2 regions of the Vibrio scophthalmi genome follow, and region 2 is predicted to be linked to the other one. Evidence: riboswitches for the same ligand, from Rfam matches in the RefSeq annotation. Region 2 holds a riboswitch; the other holds the start of a gene.
The links. A riboswitch is a leader RNA that binds a small molecule or an ion and turns the genes downstream of it on or off. The one in region 2 is predicted to bind cyclic di-GMP.
Positions count from the first base shown of each region.

Region 1: it holds a riboswitch for cyclic di-GMP, as region 2 does, so the genes downstream of both, RJD38_RS01615 (TfoX/Sxy family DNA transformation protein) here and gbpA (N-acetylglucosamine-binding protein GbpA) in region 2, are expected to answer to the same signal.

Region 1 covers NZ_CP134271.1:377,781-386,010, forward strand. The annotation lists gene purR (HTH-type transcriptional repressor PurR) at 110-1,114, shown strand; cyclic di-GMP riboswitch class I at 1,265-1,353, shown strand; gene RJD38_RS01615 (TfoX/Sxy family DNA transformation protein) at 1,463-2,056, shown strand; gene RJD38_RS01620 (TVP38/TMEM64 family protein) at 2,271-2,975, shown strand; gene RJD38_RS01625 (putative signal transducing protein) at 2,975-3,283, shown strand; gene RJD38_RS01630 (alpha/beta fold hydrolase) at 3,356-4,159, opposite strand; gene glgA (glycogen synthase GlgA) at 4,362-5,819, opposite strand; gene glgC (glucose-1-phosphate adenylyltransferase) at 5,809-7,026, opposite strand; gene topA (type I DNA topoisomerase) at 7,467-8,230, opposite strand, start outside.
Region 2 covers NZ_CP134271.1:799,400-807,629, reverse strand. The annotation lists gene carB (carbamoyl-phosphate synthase large subunit) at 1-2,413, shown strand, start outside; gene RJD38_RS03550 (TSUP family transporter) at 2,608-3,387, shown strand; gene RJD38_RS03545 (LysR family transcriptional regulator) at 3,317-4,183, opposite strand; gene gbpA (N-acetylglucosamine-binding protein GbpA) at 4,312-5,769, opposite strand; cyclic di-GMP riboswitch class I at 5,858-5,945, opposite strand; gene grcA (autonomous glycyl radical cofactor GrcA) at 6,242-6,619, opposite strand; gene nfo (deoxyribonuclease IV) at 6,956-7,822, shown strand; gene ung (uracil-DNA glycosylase) at 7,910-8,230, shown strand, end outside.

The sequences.
Region 1 (8,230 bases), 420 kb from region 2:
TTAAATACAAACCGCTGTAATCAAGCGGTTTTTGTGTTTTTAATACTTTCTGCCAAATTATTCTGATATGTGAATACCGCCGTGGCAGCTAAAGATAGGACAACCCCTTATGGCCACTATTAAAGACGTTGCTCGCCTTGCTGGCGTATCAACCACTACTGTTTCACACGTGATCAATAAAACTCGCTTTGTCGCAGAGACAACGCAAGAGCGCGTGATGGAAGCAGTGAAAGAGCTAAACTATGCACCAAGTGCCGTTGCTCGTAGCCTAAAATGCAATACGACTCGTACCATTGGTATGCTAGTAACTCAATCTACTAACCTATTCTTCTCTGAAGTAATTGATGGCGTCGAGAGCTACTGTTACCGCCAAGGCTACACACTGATCCTATGTAACACTGGTGGTATCTACGAGAAACAACGCGACTACATTCGCATGCTCGCAGAAAAACGCGTTGATGGTATTTTGGTGATGTGTTCTGACTTAACAGAAGAACTGAGCGAAATGCTCAACAACCACAAAGACATTCCTAAAGTTGTGATGGATTGGGGCCCTGAGACCTCTCAAGCAGACAACATCATCGACAACTCAGAAGAAGGTGGCTACCTAGCAACGAAATTCTTGATCGACCACGGTCACAAAGACATCGCTTGCCTAAGCGGTCACTTTGAAAAAGCAGTTTGCCAAGAGCGTATCCAAGGCTTTAAACGTGCGATGAACCAAGCACAACTTGAAGTTAACGAAGATTGGATTCTTGAAGGTAACTTTGAGTGTGACACGGCCGTATTGGCCGCCGACCAACTCGTTGCTATGGACAAACGCCCGACGGCTGTATTCTGCTTCAATGACACCATGGCATTAGGCCTAATGAGCCGTCTGCAACAAAAAGGCATTCGCGTGCCAGAAGACATCTCAGTGATCGGCTACGACAACATCGAATTGGCAGAGTATTTCTCTCCACCACTGACGACAGTTCACCAACCAAAGCGTCGTGTTGGTAAAAACGCATTCGAAATTCTGCTAGAGCGTATTAAAGATAAAGAACACGAAAAACGCGTGTTTGAGATGCATCCAGAAATCGTTGAGCGTAGCACCGTTGCAAGAATCGACTAAGTTAATGATTCAATAAAGATTAGCCGAGGGGCAATCCTTCGGCTAAAGCCTCATAAATGAAAGTTATTCTTGCATAAAGATCACAATTATCCCATATTAATAGACTACTTCCTGACAGAAGTAATTTAATCTTTAGCAGAGCAAATTAAGTCACGCACAGGGCAAACCAAACTGAAAAGTTGGGACGCAAAGCCACCGGCCTAAACATTGTAATGATGTACGGCAGCGGGGTTACCGATGGTAGAAATGCAACACGTTAACTGATTACTCTCCAGAAATCTGCATTGACTGCTATTCTCTCGGACCTGATTTGGTGGCGTATATACACATACACCGAGAAAGTACTGAATGGATAAACCAATACTTAAAGACTCTATGAGGCTTTTTGAGCCCTTAGGTCGGATTAAATCTCGCTCTATGTTTGGTGGGTTCGGCATTTTTGCAGACGACACAATGTTTGCATTGGTTGTACACGACAAGCTTCATATTCGTGCCGACGATGCCCTTACTGAGCAGTTTAAGCAACAAGGATTAGAACCGTACGTGTATCACAAACGAGGCTTCCCTGTTGTTACTAAATATTTTGCTTTAAGTGAAGAGTGGTACCAAGACAGTGCAAAAACACTGCAAACGGCTACCGATGCACTCTCTCTCGCTAAGCAAGAAAAGAGCACTCAAGCGAAAACAAAACCAACTCGTATTAAAGATCTACCAAACTTGCGTCTTGCAACTGAACGTATGCTGAAAAAAGCCGGTATCGAATCAGTTGAGAATTTAGAACAAGTGGGTTCAGTTCAAGCATACAAAGCCATTCAAGCCTCACATGATACCCAGGTGAGTTTAGAGTTGCTTTGGGCACTTGAAGGCGCAATTAAAGGCACGCATTGGTCCGTCGTTCCTCAAGCTCGCCGCCAAGAACTGATGTCTCGCCTTGAGCATTAATTTAGAAAATGAATAAATTGAATTAAGCCAGCCATTGTTGCTGGCTTTTTTTTTGAAATTTTTTGCGTGCTTTGAAGTTCCTATATAAAACAACGAGCAAAGAACCGTATTCATGACTGAACGATGCAACAATACGATCGTAAGATGCGTATCTAAGATAGTGAAATTATCGCGCTATAAAATAGATATCTACCAGAGATAAGTGAGAACCAAGATGAATAAAAAACTGATTTTCGGCCTATTGCTGATTGCCATCATAGCGCTACTTATCACTCAATTTGGCGATCAACTCACCCTCGAAAATGCCAAAGCACAACAGGCAGAGTTAGCCTTGTATATTAAGCAGAACTTTGTTCTAGCGGCGGCGGTTTACTTTTTGGCTTATCTTGCGATTACGGCCTTTTCGATTCCTGGCGCGGCCGTCGTCACTCTGCTTGGCGCAGCATTATTTGGCTTTTGGGCCAGCTTAATCTTAGTCTCTTTTGCCAGCACGCTTGGCGCGACACTGGCTTTTCTTAGCAGCCGCTTCTTGCTACGCGATTGGGTACAAAGCAAATTTGGTGACAAACTCTCCGCCATTAATCTAGGGGTGGAAAAAGATGGCGCGTTCTATCTTTTCTCACTGCGCTTAATTCCGGTCTTCCCATTTTTCTTAATTAACCTACTTATGGGCTTAACCCCGATTTCTACCGCGCGTTTCTATTTGGTGAGTCAAATCGGTATGCTACCGGGCACTGCGGTGTATCTCAATGCGGGGACCCAATTAGCACAAATTGATTCACTCTCAGGTATTGTTTCACCTTCGGTATTAGCCTCATTTGCATTGCTTGGCCTGTTCCCGATTGTCGCGAAATGGGTAATGGCTAAAATAAAACAGAGCGACAAAACCTCGAACAAGGCGTCTAACGGAGAGGCTTAGTGAAAATATTTAGTGCAAATAATCCACCACAAGCTCACATTGTCTGTGAGCTTTTGCGTACCAATAATATTGATTGTGAAGTTCGTGGCGAAGGGATTTTCGGCCTACAAGGTGAGTTGCCCTTTGGTGAAGCAAGTGAACCTTACGTGTGGCTACTCGATAGCAGCCAACAAAATAAAGCATACGAAGTTATTACACAGTTTGAGCAGCCACTATCGGCGCCGCCTTGGCATTGTTCAAATTGTGGTGAAGAAAATGAAGGCCAATTTGCTTTATGTTGGCAATGCGGAACATCGCACAGTTCCTAGCGTATTTGTCATAAATTTAAACAAGAATAAACGATAAGAGCCAAGTAAAAGGCCCTTATCTGGTGTAACAGATTACTTCGCCACAATTTGCTGACGAATAAATTCAATCGAATGCTGATTAAACTCGTCTGGTCGTTCGATATTACATACATGCCCACAGTTTGCGATTTCACGTAACTGGCTGGAACGGTGCACGGCCACCATCTCTTTGACCGGTTGAATAAACATATAGTCACGATCGCCCATCAAATAAAGCGTCGGGATTGGCAACTCTTTCTCTTTAAAGTATCGCATGAGCGGATTGACATCTGCCGCCAAAATAAACCAGCGTTTAAACTCTTTTTGGCACAGCTTCTTTGCCTCACGAATAAATAGATGCCGCGACTGTTTTTGCGTACGCTGTGGCATCACAATATAAGCAAATAAGCGATACAGCCACATGTAAGGCACGATGTGCTTGCAATAGTTACCGAGCCTCACCAAAAGCTGTGAACGCGTATTCAAGCGTGTTACAGCGCCTCCTAGCACCATTGACTTAACTCGGTCAGAGGCCAATTCAGCCAAATTGCGCACGATGATGGTGCCAAGTGACATACCAACAAAGTGAGCTGACTGAATTTTCAAATGATCGAGCACTTGTAAGATATCCAAGGTCACCGTCTTAAAGGTGTAGCGATTGGTCATGAGATCTTTGAGCAACTGACTCGACTTACCGTGACCACGAAGATCGACCAATAACAAGTTGAAATGGGCTTTGTAAGCTTTGATTTGTTTGAACCATATCGATGAACTGCCTCCAGCACCATGGATGAAGACCACCCACTCTTTGCTCGTTGGGTGAGGATAGGTTTTATGAAACAGCAGAGTATTGCTCATCTATGAGAATTGATTTGGTTTCTATTAGGGATTGGCAGACTACCATAAAGTCATGAAATCTTAATTCAGCTTCGGTCAATTTATGAGGGGTTGCGACGAGAAAAGTGTAAAAAAAGGCGTCACTAGACGCCTTTTTAGTCAACCACGTTCAAGGTTTAATGCAAAAGTTAACGAAATGAATCATCCTTTCGTTTGGTTTTACTTAGCTTAACGCTGCGTGATAGAGCGACAGATATTCATCCGCAGCTTGTTTCCAACAAAATTTTTGCTCCATCGCATACAGCTGCACTCGTCTCATCTCTGCTGGGTTTTGCGTGTACAGCAGCAATGAACGTTGCATGATGCTCAGCAATTCCAACGGTTCTGGTTGTTCAAAAACGAAACCCGTCGCTTGCTCTGGTGCACTATCGTAGTCAATCACGCTATCTTTCAAGCCCCCTACTGCACGCACAATCGGCAACGTACCGTAAGCCATGCTGTAGATCTGATTTAGTCCACAAGGTTCAAACTCAGAAGGCATCAAGAAGAAATCTGCCCCAGCTTCAACCCAGTGAGCCAACTCATTGTCGTACGCTTCAACAAAGGCGAACTTTTCACTGTAGCGTTCTGCAATCGCTTTGAGTTGATAAGCGAGTTTAGGATCACCCGTACCGACAATCACAACCTGCACGTCAAGTTTCAAAAATCGCTCAAGAATCGGGATCAAATATTGCACCCCTTTCTGATTGGTCAAACGACAAACCATGCCATACATCGCGATGTCATTTTCAGGCAAACCAACACGTTGCTGAAGCGCGTTTTTACTCGCTTTTTTGCCTTTCAACATGCTCTGCTTGTTGGCTTTGAAATTCACCGGCAAATAATGATCCGTCTCCGGACTCCATGCACTGTAATCACAACCATTTAGGATCCCCACCAAGTCGGCAGAACGCGCTTGAAACTCCTTGGCCATGCCATGGCTGCCAAGTTCCGTTTGTAGCTCTTGCGCATAGGTCGGACTGACAGCATTGATTTTATCTGCCGTCATCACCCCAGCTTTCAGCATCGTAATATGACTATTGCTCACCGCAGCATCAGGAGCGTAATGCACTTGCATCTCAGGTAAAGAATGGACTTCTTCATAACTGAACACACCTTTAAATACCGCATTATGAATTGAAATAATGCTCTTAGTATTGGCAAAGTATGGGCATTCAGCATAACGATGTTTGAGCAAATATGGCACAAAGCCAGTATGCCAGTCATTGGCGTGCACGATATCTGGTTGAAAACCGAGCTTGGCCAGCATATCCAAACTCGCGGCACTAAAAAAGGCAAAACGCTCACCGTTATCTGGATAGGCTTGGTTGTACTCTGAGTACATTTCATCACGACTAAAATACTGATCGCACTCGATGGCATAGACGGGAGTTTCACCAACCGACAACTGGCGCACTTTATAAGGTGTATGAGGCCAATGTTCTAACTGCGTTTCCAATAAAATTGGCGCTTGGTCGACATCGGCGATTTTGCGATACGCCGGTATCGCAACTCGCACATCTTGCCCCATTGAACGCAAAGCTTCAGGCAGTGCCTTGGCGACATCCGCCAAGCCACCGCTTTTGATCAAACCATCAATTTCTGATGCAACAAAGAGAATCGACAATTGCTTAGTAGCCAACTTTGACTCCTTTCGGGATCACCACAATGCCTTCGTCCGAGACATGGAAGTGCTTACGGTCTTCTTTTAGATTCACGCCCACTTGTGTACCCGGTGCAATATCCACATCTTTATCAATGATCACACGGCGTAACACACAACCTTCACCGATTTTGACATCACCAAGTAGAATACTTTCACTGATGTCACACGCAGACGCGATATTGCTGCGGAAACCCAACACTGATTTTTCTATTCTTGAACCACGCACCAAACTGCCATTACAAACCAAACTATCGATGATTTGTACACGACCATTATCACAGTCAGTAAATGTGGCAGGTGGTAATGGCGGATAGTACGTGTGCAGCGGCCACTTACGGTTATACAGCGAGAATGGGGCATCTTTGTGCAACAAATCCATGTGTGCTTCCCAGTACGCATGGATGGTACCAACATCACGCCAGTACACTTCTTCTTTTTCACCAGTAATTTGGTTAGTGCTGAAATCGTAAACGAACACATCGCCACGCGGGAACATCTTTGGAATGATGTCTTTGCCAAAGTCGTGTGACGAATCAGGATTGTCCGCATCTTCAATCAATTCAGCGAACAGCGTTGCTGCTTCAAAGACGTAGTTACCCATCGAAACCAGTGCAAAGCCAGGATCCCCAGGAATTGACTTAGGATTTTGCGGTTTTTCTTCAAAACCGACCATACGCCCTTCCGTATCCACTTCAATTACCCCAAATTGTGAGGCTTGATCGAGTGGCATACGCAGTGCAGAAACCGTCAGTGCCGCTTCTTTCTTTTGGTGGAAATCAAGCATCTGCTTGATGTCCATTTTGTAGATATGATCAGAACCAAAAATACACACTTGTTCAGGTTCTGCCAGTTCCATAAAGCGTAAGTTTTGGTAGATAGCATCTGCCGTGCCTTCATACCAACGTTTCCCCGTACGCATTTGCGCAGGGATAGGATCGATAAAACGGTCAGTGATGCCGTTAATATTCCATCCTTTTTTTAAGTGGTGAAACAACGATTGAGATTTGAACTGAGTTAACACATAAATGCGCATAAGATCAGCATTGATAAAATTGTTCAGCGCGAAATCAATAAGGCGGTAACTACCACCGAAAGGAACCGAAGGTTTACTCCGAGACTCAGTTAAAGGACGCAGTCTTGAGCCCTCACCACCAGCAAGGATCATTCCTAATACACCAGCCATTCGTTATTCTCCATATTATTTTTTATCGTTCGATGCCTAATCTTGGCACCTTTATTCCCTAGTTTGAGCAGCTATAAAAATTCGTTCGGTGTTACGCGGTGTCGCTCCCCCTTATTGATGTGCAAGTTATTGGTTATAAATTATCGTATCTGACAAAGATTACAATTTTAAATACGCTATACCGGCAAATGCTCACAGGTTACTTAATCACCACCTGACCTAGCTCACACATTTGGTAACATTTATCAAAACAATTAACATCTTGAAAACAAGAATGTGATTTGCCTCGCAGGCTACTGAGCAATTTAACAATAACCATCTCGCTTTGGGTTATCAGCCGAAAAACCACACTCTTTCCTCACACACTGTGTTAACAAATTAATATGACAGGCATAAAAAAAGCAGCGATTACTCGCTGCTTTTTCAATTCAATCTAATGATTACTTTTTCTTACGCTTATCGGTAATTTCCCACTTCCCATCAACGAAAAGTGCAGTGTAGCCTGACGGTTTACCATCTACTTCAGAGCGTACATAGTTCTCTTTAGACTTACGACTAAAGCGAACAACCATTGGCAGGCCATCTGGATCTTTCTCTGGCGCGTCCGCTAGGTAGTGGAACTTAGCTGAGATACGATCTTTAAAGCGTTTCAACTCTTCCACCAAAGGCGCACGTGTTTCACGCGATTTAGGGAAAGTACTCGCCGCTAGGAACAAGCCTGACGCGCCATCACGTAGAACAAAGTATGCCTCTGAATTTTCACATGGAAGTTCAGGTAGGTGTACTGGGTCTTCTTTTGGCGGTGCCACTTCACCATTTTTCAGGATCTTACGCGTGTTCTTACATGTCTCGCTAGTACAGTCCATGTATTTGCCAAAACGACCGTTCTTAAGCACCATGTCGCTGCCACACTTGTCACATTCAACCAGTGGGCCTTCATAGCCTTTAACTTTGTATTCACCAAACTCAACAACGTAGCCTTCACAGTTCGGGTTATTACCACAAACATGAAGCTTACGCTTATCATCAATCAGATAAGCGTCCATTGCTGTTTCACAGATTGGACAACGTTTCTTCGCACGCAGTGCTGCCGTTTCAACGTCTTCTTCAAGTACGTTAATAATGCCTTCTTCGTCACCCAAGTTGATGGTGGTCTTGCAACGCTCTTTTGGCGGCAATGCATAACCAGAACAACCCAAGAACA
Region 2 (8,230 bases):
TGAAATCGGTGTTGAAACTGGTGGTTCAAACGTTCAGTTTGGTATCAACCCAAAAGATGGCCGTATGGTTATCATCGAGATGAACCCACGTGTATCTCGCTCTTCCGCGCTTGCTTCAAAAGCAACGGGTTTCCCGATTGCTAAAGTAGCAGCGAAACTGGCGGTTGGCTTTACGCTTGACGAGTTGATGAACGACATCACTGGTGGCGCAACACCAGCATCATTTGAACCAACTATCGACTACGTTGTGACTAAGATTCCTCGTTTTAACTTCGAGAAATTTGCCGGCGCGAACGACCGTCTGACGACGCAAATGAAGTCAGTGGGCGAAGTGATGGCGATTGGTCGTAACCAACAAGAGTCACTACAAAAAGCATTGCGTGGCCTAGAAGTGGGCGCAAGTGGTTTTGACGAAATGGTTGACCTTGAGTCACCAGACGCACTATCAAAAATTCGCCATGAGCTAAAAGAAGCTGGCGCAGAGCGTATTTGGTACATCGCCGATGCATTCCGTGCAGGCTTATCTGTTGATGGCGTGTTCAACCTAACGCAAATTGACCGTTGGTTCCTCGTTCAAATTGAAGATCTAGTCAAAATGGAAGAGTCAGTTAAAGCCGGTGGCTTTGCTGGTTTGACCGAAGATGTACTGCGTAAGCTGAAACGCAAAGGCTTTGCGGATGCGCGTCTATCGAAACTGCTGGGGGTTGCGGAAAGTGAAATCCGTCGCCTGCGTGACCAATTCGATATCCACCCGGTTTATAAGCGTGTTGATACTTGTGCGGCAGAATTTTCTTCAGATACTGCATACATGTACTCATCTTACGATGACGAGTGTGAAGCAAATCCAACCGATAAAGACAAAATCATGATTTTGGGTGGCGGTCCAAACCGTATCGGCCAAGGTATTGAATTTGACTACTGTTGTGTGCACGCATCACTGGCGCTACGTGAAGACGGTTACGAAACCATTATGGTCAACTGTAACCCTGAGACGGTATCAACCGACTACGACACGTCAGACCGTTTGTACTTTGAACCAGTAACACTGGAAGATGTATTAGCGATTGCCCGCGTTGAAAAGCCAAAAGGCGTTATCGTTCAGTACGGTGGCCAAACGCCACTGAAACTGGCACGTGCGCTAGAGGCGGCAGGTGTGCCAATCATTGGTACTAGCCCTGATGCGATTGACCGAGCAGAAGACCGTGAGCGTTTCCAAGTCGCGGTTGACCGTTTAGGCCTGCTACAACCACAAAACGCAACGGTAACGACCATGGAGCAAGCGATTGAAAAATCGCGTGAAATCGGCTTCCCATTGGTGGTTCGTCCTTCGTATGTACTGGGTGGTCGTGCGATGGAAATCGTTTACGACGAGCAAGACCTACGTCGTTACTTCAACGAAGCGGTGAGCGTATCTAACGAATCACCAGTATTACTTGATAGTTTCCTTGATGACGCTGTTGAAGTTGACGTTGATGCGATTTGTGACGGTGAGCGCGTAGTGATTGGCGGTATCATGGAGCATATCGAGCAAGCGGGTGTTCACTCTGGTGACTCTGCATGTTCGCTACCTGCATACACGTTAAGCCAAGAAATCCAAGATGTGATGCGTGAGCAAGTTGAAAAGCTGGCGTTTGAGTTGGGTGTTCGTGGCCTAATGAATACACAGTTTGCGGTAAAAGATAATCAAGTTTACCTAATCGAAGTAAACCCACGTGCGGCACGTACCGTACCGTTTGTTTCGAAAGCAACTGGTGCGCCACTAGCGAAAATCGCTGCACGTGTCATGGCGGGTCAATCTTTAGAAGCTCAAGGCTTTACTAAAGAGATCATCCCACCTTACTACTCAGTAAAAGAAGTGGTATTGCCATTTAACAAGTTCCCTGGTGTTGACCCACTGTTAGGCCCAGAAATGCGCTCGACAGGTGAGGTGATGGGTGTTGGCGCTACGTTTGCAGAAGCGTACGCAAAAGCAGAACTTGGCTGTGGCAGCGTTTACCCTGAAGGTGGCCGTGCGCTACTGTCAGTACGTGAAGGCGATAAGCAACGCGTAGTGGATTTGGCCTCTAAGCTGGTTAAGCTTGGTTACCAACTGGATGCAACGCACGGTACTGCGGTTATCCTTGGCGAAGCGGGCATTAACCCTCGCTTGGTAAACAAGGTTCACGAAGGTCGTCCTCATATTCTTGACCGTATCAAGAACAATGAATACACCTACATTGTGAACACGGCTGCTGGTCGTCAAGCGATTGAGGACTCTAAAGTTCTTCGTCGTGGCGCTCTGGCTGAGAAGGTGAACTACACCACAACGCTAAACGCTGCGTTTGCGACCTGTATGGCGCATACTGCTGATGCGAAGAGTACAGTGACGTCAGTACAAGAGTTGCACGCGAAAGTGAAAGCCTCTCAAGCATAAACCCAGTTATTGGTCATATTAAGCCCGCTCATTCGAGCGGGTTTTTTTATGCCTTGGTAATCGGCATTGACGGCTTTTCTACCGACATTGGAATTGATGAATAATGGGAATGAGTGATAATCGAATCTTTCGTTAACTGAATTGATTGAGTAGTGATAACTTAACCCTATTGGATTTACTACCGTGACGAACAAATGGAACTTTCATTCGAAATACTCACACTGCTGTTTTTGGTGGCAAGCTTGGCTGGCTTTATTGATGCGATGGCTGGTGGTGGTGGTTTATTAACACTTCCTGCATTGCTTGCGGCGGGTGTTCCGCCAACTCAAGCGCTGGCGACCAATAAACTGCAAAGCTCATTTGGCAGCTTTTCTGCTACTTGGTATTTTGTCCGTAATGGCATTGTCAGCATTAAAGAGATGCGACTGGCGATTGCGTGTACCTTTATTGGTTCAGCAGTTGGTGCAGAATCGGTGCAGCATATTGATGCTGGGGTGTTGACCAGTTTGATCCCACTATTGCTGGTGGCCATTTCTCTCTACTTCTTATTAATGCCAAAAACTCGCGAGCAGCAAGGTAAAGCAAAAATTTCTGAGGCTATGTTTGCTTTTTGTGTTGGTGGCGGTGTTGGTTTTTATGATGGTTTTTTTGGTCCAGGAACCGGTTCAATTTTTACTGTTTGTTTTGTCGCGTTAGGGCATTTTTCGCTGGTGGATGCGACGGCGCGTACTAAGGTGTTGAACTTTACCTCGAATATTGCGGCGTTATTGTTCTTTATTCTCGCGGGCTTACCAGTATGGGAGCTTGGCTTAGTGATGGCGGTGGGTGGTTTTCTCGGCGCTCAACTTGGCGCGCGAGTGGTGGTGACTAAAGGTCAAAAATGGATAAGACCTTTAGTGATCATTATGTCGATGTTGATGGCAGGAAAGTTACTTTGGCAACAGCATCACCAATGGTTGCTATCAATGTTTTAATGCGGCTATTACGATAGGACGCCGGACGCACACAGATGTGAATGGGGCGTGAAAGCGGTTGCAGTGAGGAAAAATAGTGGCACTGTTTTTCCTCAATATTGAGTGTTTTTATCACCGATAACGGCACGAGTGCCGGGGCAATACCTGCCAGTGCTAGCCTTGCGGCCGCCACGTAAGAGTCCATCTGCATGATGGGCAACATATTGAGTTGGCTTAGAATTGCTTGTTGGTATGAGTTGGCAGGGTTGGAGAGATCATTGGTGATGATTATCTCTGGCAGCGTACTGATTGGGCGATTAAAGACAATGTAGAAGGGTTCATCAAAGAGATGGAAAACCATTAGTTGGTGGTGCGTGGGGAGGTTACCAGCACAAATCCCAAGATGTGCTTTTCCGGATTGAACATGCTCAATAATTCTTGGCGTATGATTGGTCGTGATGCTTAGGTAAGGATCATGAGTAAAATACTCGCCTAATATTTCCGCTAAGTAACCGGCAACCAGTGTTTCAGAACAGTCCAGCTTTAGAGGGCTGTTCTCAATGATGTTTTGCTGTTCATAAATAAGCCCACGTAACTCATTAAAAGTGGGACCGATACTCTCAATAAGATTGAGCGCTTCACGTGTTAGCTGCACGTTTCTGCCGTCGGGAACAATCAGCTTCTTGCCCAGTTTCTTTTCTAAGTTAGCAATGCGTTTACTCACTGCCGATTGGCTAATATAGAGCAAGCTACCCGTGCGACTCATGGTTTTAGCTTTGCTTAACGTCAGAAGTGTTTCAATACCTTCAAGCAACATAGAGTGACTTATGAAAAATCGGAATGAATACCTCACTGTAGCGCAACGCCATTGGCAACGCACATAAAAACGGCACTTAATAAAGTGCCGTTACTGTTTCTTCTCTAAAAATTGTGATCGCTAGGAACTTAGTTCACTTTATCCCATGCCATTGTCCAGTGAGAACCGGTTGCTGGTTGGTATTGGGTTGCGTTTTCAGTCCACTGTGAGCAGTAGCCTGAGTATGGGAAAGGTTTACATTGATAAACTTGACCATCGCTCGCTAACACTTTTGTGCCAGCAGTGTAGTTATCAAGGCCGTTAGGGAAGACAAAATCATAGTCACCCGCTGGTGGTGTTACCTCAGCTACAAGATGGAAATCTAACGTTTCTTGATTGATCAAGTTGCCAGCCTGATCTTTGATTCGGCTGATCAGCATATGGTGGCCCGCTTGAGATTTAGCCAGCGTGAGATCGACCGCTTTAGATTGCCCATCTACCAGTTCGCCACTCCAACTCGCCAGCGCTTCACGGCCATGATTATAAACCGTTAACTCCGCGTGCAGATCACCGCTAGCATTTAGCGTCAATGCCAGTTCAGTCGGTTGTTCTGTGACAGTATATTCAGATTGTAAGCCTGCAATGTTAAGTGCGTAATCGGGAACAACCGTGTCAATCTCATAGCCAATTTCTACACGAGTGAGTTGGCTATCGTTTTGTAAATAGATCGGATTGGTACCGTAAACAGGGGTGAAAGTGCCTTGTTGTAGTTGGCCTGCTTTGATCGCTGTTTGCTCTTGGTTTACCTTGCTTGCTAGAGCATAAGACCAGTTTTTAGCTTGAGTTAGGGCAGGGCTATCGATCGCTAATTCAGTACGATAAGCTTGGTTTTCACCAGCGTGATCAAATACGCGGGTAAAGACGCGATCGCCGATATTAAGATCGATAGTTGGTGAAATCTGGCCAGCTTGATTCCATTCTGGAAGCACAGGGCCTTGACCATCAAATTGCACATCAATCACATTGTAGAATGCTGCTGCCGTATCGCCCACATCCCAAACTGCAAGAATGACATGGTAGCCTTGACGTTCAGGCACGTTACACGCATGGCTAACTTGCTTTGGCGGTTGAACCATATTGCCTTCGATGACACAGAACGGATTCAGATCAAACGACGCTCGTGATAGTTGCGCATTTGGATTCCAATCCGCTTTAGTGATGTAGTATTTCCAATCTCGAGTGACGTGGTTGGCAGTAAAGGTCCACTCAAAGTTTTGCTGTCCAGCCGTGATTGGGCGCTTAACCCAACGATCCGCAGTTTGTTCATCTAATGCTGTGGCCAGTGCTGATTGTGCACTGGCAATTTTGCCATCAGCGGGGCCAGCTTCAGGGAAGCCTTCAGGGCCTTCCACACTTTGTGGTTCATATTGAATGGCACCACAGTTGCTGTTTTTCTCATTAGTATCAGAGGTTGGGAATTTACATAGCGCAACACGGCTTGCTGCGATGCCATCATTGAACGCAGAGATGTAGCCATGTGCGGCGACTTGCCCACTTAGAGCGGTAAGAGCGAGTGCCAATAAGGTTTTATTTGGACGTGATTTCATCACATGTTCCTTTTTAGGTTGACAAAAAATTGCCACACCTCGGCATGTGAAAAGGGCGATAAACCCTCAACACTTGATTGAGCGATCAAGTGGCGGCTCCGCTATCGTGGATAAATTTTATCGTTAGACCGGAAGCTTTGCGTCCCATTTTTTCAAATGGTTTGCCGACAGTGTGTTTGTACCAATCAAAACAAGTCTTTGCTTGTTCTACTTGTTATGAGCTGGAGAAATTTAGCTTAGAAAGTGAAAAGAGCGCGACAGAATCCAACACGAGATGGAATCAACATCTCCTTTGGTATTGCCTCTTTTTGTTTTTCTTTCTTTTGCGCTACCGGGATAGATTCTTTAGGCTTCTATTTGCGGTGTTTTTTGAAATGTTTCGTCTGTTTTAGATGGCGAAGAAAAGAAAAGCAGGCCAAGGCCTGCTTTTCAAATGTGTGTCTAAATTTACCTTCGTCAGAGACGAGCTAAATTATAGAGATTCAGTGAACGTACGTGCGATAACGTCGCGTTGCTGCTCAGTCGTTAGAGAGTTGAAACGTACAGCGTAGCCCGATACACGGATGGTTAGCTGTGGGTAGTTCTCTGGGTGAGCAACCGCGTCTTCAAGAGTTTCGCGACGTAGAACGTTAACGTTTAGGTGTTGACCACCTTCAATGCGTGGTGCAGTTTCGATTGCCACTTCACGGCTTTCGTATTCGCCTAGATCGTTAATAGCAATAACTTGGTCAGCTTGGTAGCCAGCAGATGCCGCAACACAACGTGCTTCGTTCTTTTCGCTGTCTAGTAGCCAGATAGAGTTTAGTAGATCGTCGTTAGCTGCTTTAGTAATCTGAATACCTTGAATCATTACTGTCTCCTAATCCACATTTTCTGTGGTGTTATTGGTGTTAATTTTCAATATTTTTGTTGAGCTAAGTATTATATAGCTAATATCCATTATAATAATATTGATTTAGGTCAAAAAACAACTAAAAACCTTATTTTTTTGAAGGTGATTTTATTGCGTTAAATCAATAAAAGTCTTTAAAAACTGCAAATTACAATTTATTTTATAATATAAAAAATAGTTACAACGGTCATTTTGTCGTAATTTTACTACAAAATGACCGTTTTTAAGTCAACTATGCGGACTAACTACTTGTTAGGTGGTGGTCAAACTGAAAGAGTAAAGTGATTAAATAACATGAACAAAAATTTCGGAACTAAGTATATCGGTGCGCATGTTTCTGCCGCTGGTGGGGTTGATCAAGCGCCGATGCGAGCACGTGAAATTGGCGCCAATGCTTTTGCGCTTTTCACTAAAAATCAGCGTCAATGGGTCGCAAAACCGCTTGAAGCCAAAACCATTAGCGCTTTTAAAGCTAACTGTAAAATGCTGGGCTTTAGCGCCGAGCACATTTTGCCTCATGACTCTTACTTGATTAACTTAGGTGCGCCAGAAGAAGAGAAATTAGAAAAATCGCGCGCCGCTTTTATTGATGAAATGGAACGGTGTCATCAATTGGGGTTAACGCTGCTCAATTTTCATCCCGGCAGTCACCTTAACAAGATCTCTGAAGCTGAGTGTTTGGCGAAAATCGCTCATTCAATAAACTTAGCGCACCAAGCTGTACCAGATGTAATAGCCGTAATCGAAAATACTGCAGGGCAAGGCTCAAACCTTGGTTGGCGTTTTGAACATCTCGCGGCGATCATCGATCAAGTAGAAGATAAATCTCGTGTTGGCGTATGCCTTGATACCTGCCATACCTTTGCAGCAGGTTATGATCTCTCTAGCCATGAAGCGTGTGAAGTAACGTTTGCCGAGTTTGATCAAGTAGTGGGCATGCATTACTTGCGTGCAATGCACATTAATGATTCCAAATCGACATTGGGTAGCAAGGTTGATAGACACCATGCGCTGGGTAAAGGAGCCATTGGTTGGGACTGTTTTGAGTACATAGCGAAAGACAGCCGGTTTGATGCGATCCCTCTTATTCTTGAAACCATAGAACCAGAACTGTGGCCAGCGGAAATCAAGCAGTTGCGTGAGTGGCATCGCCAAGCGTAATTTCATGCCCATCGCCGATCATCTTGTTGATTCGTTTTTGCGTGGTTTTTTGCGACAATAGCGGTATCTATATAGAGGACAATCATAATGGCTAAGTTATTGACTTGGGATGATGTGATCGGCGACGAGCAGCAGCAACCTTATTTTCAGCAAACACTGAGTTATGTCGCTGAGCAGCGCGCAGAGGGTAAGGTGGTTTTTCCTCCTGAAGCCGATGTTTTTAACGCCTTTGATGCTACGCCATTTGCCGACGTAAAAGTGGTTGTTTTGGGTCAAGATCCTTACCACGGACCCGATCAAGCACATGGCTTATGCTTCTCGGTTCTACCTGGAGTAAAAACACCCCCTTCTTTAGTCAATATGTACAAAGAGCTCGCGCAAGATGTGGAGGGGTTTACAATTCCTCAG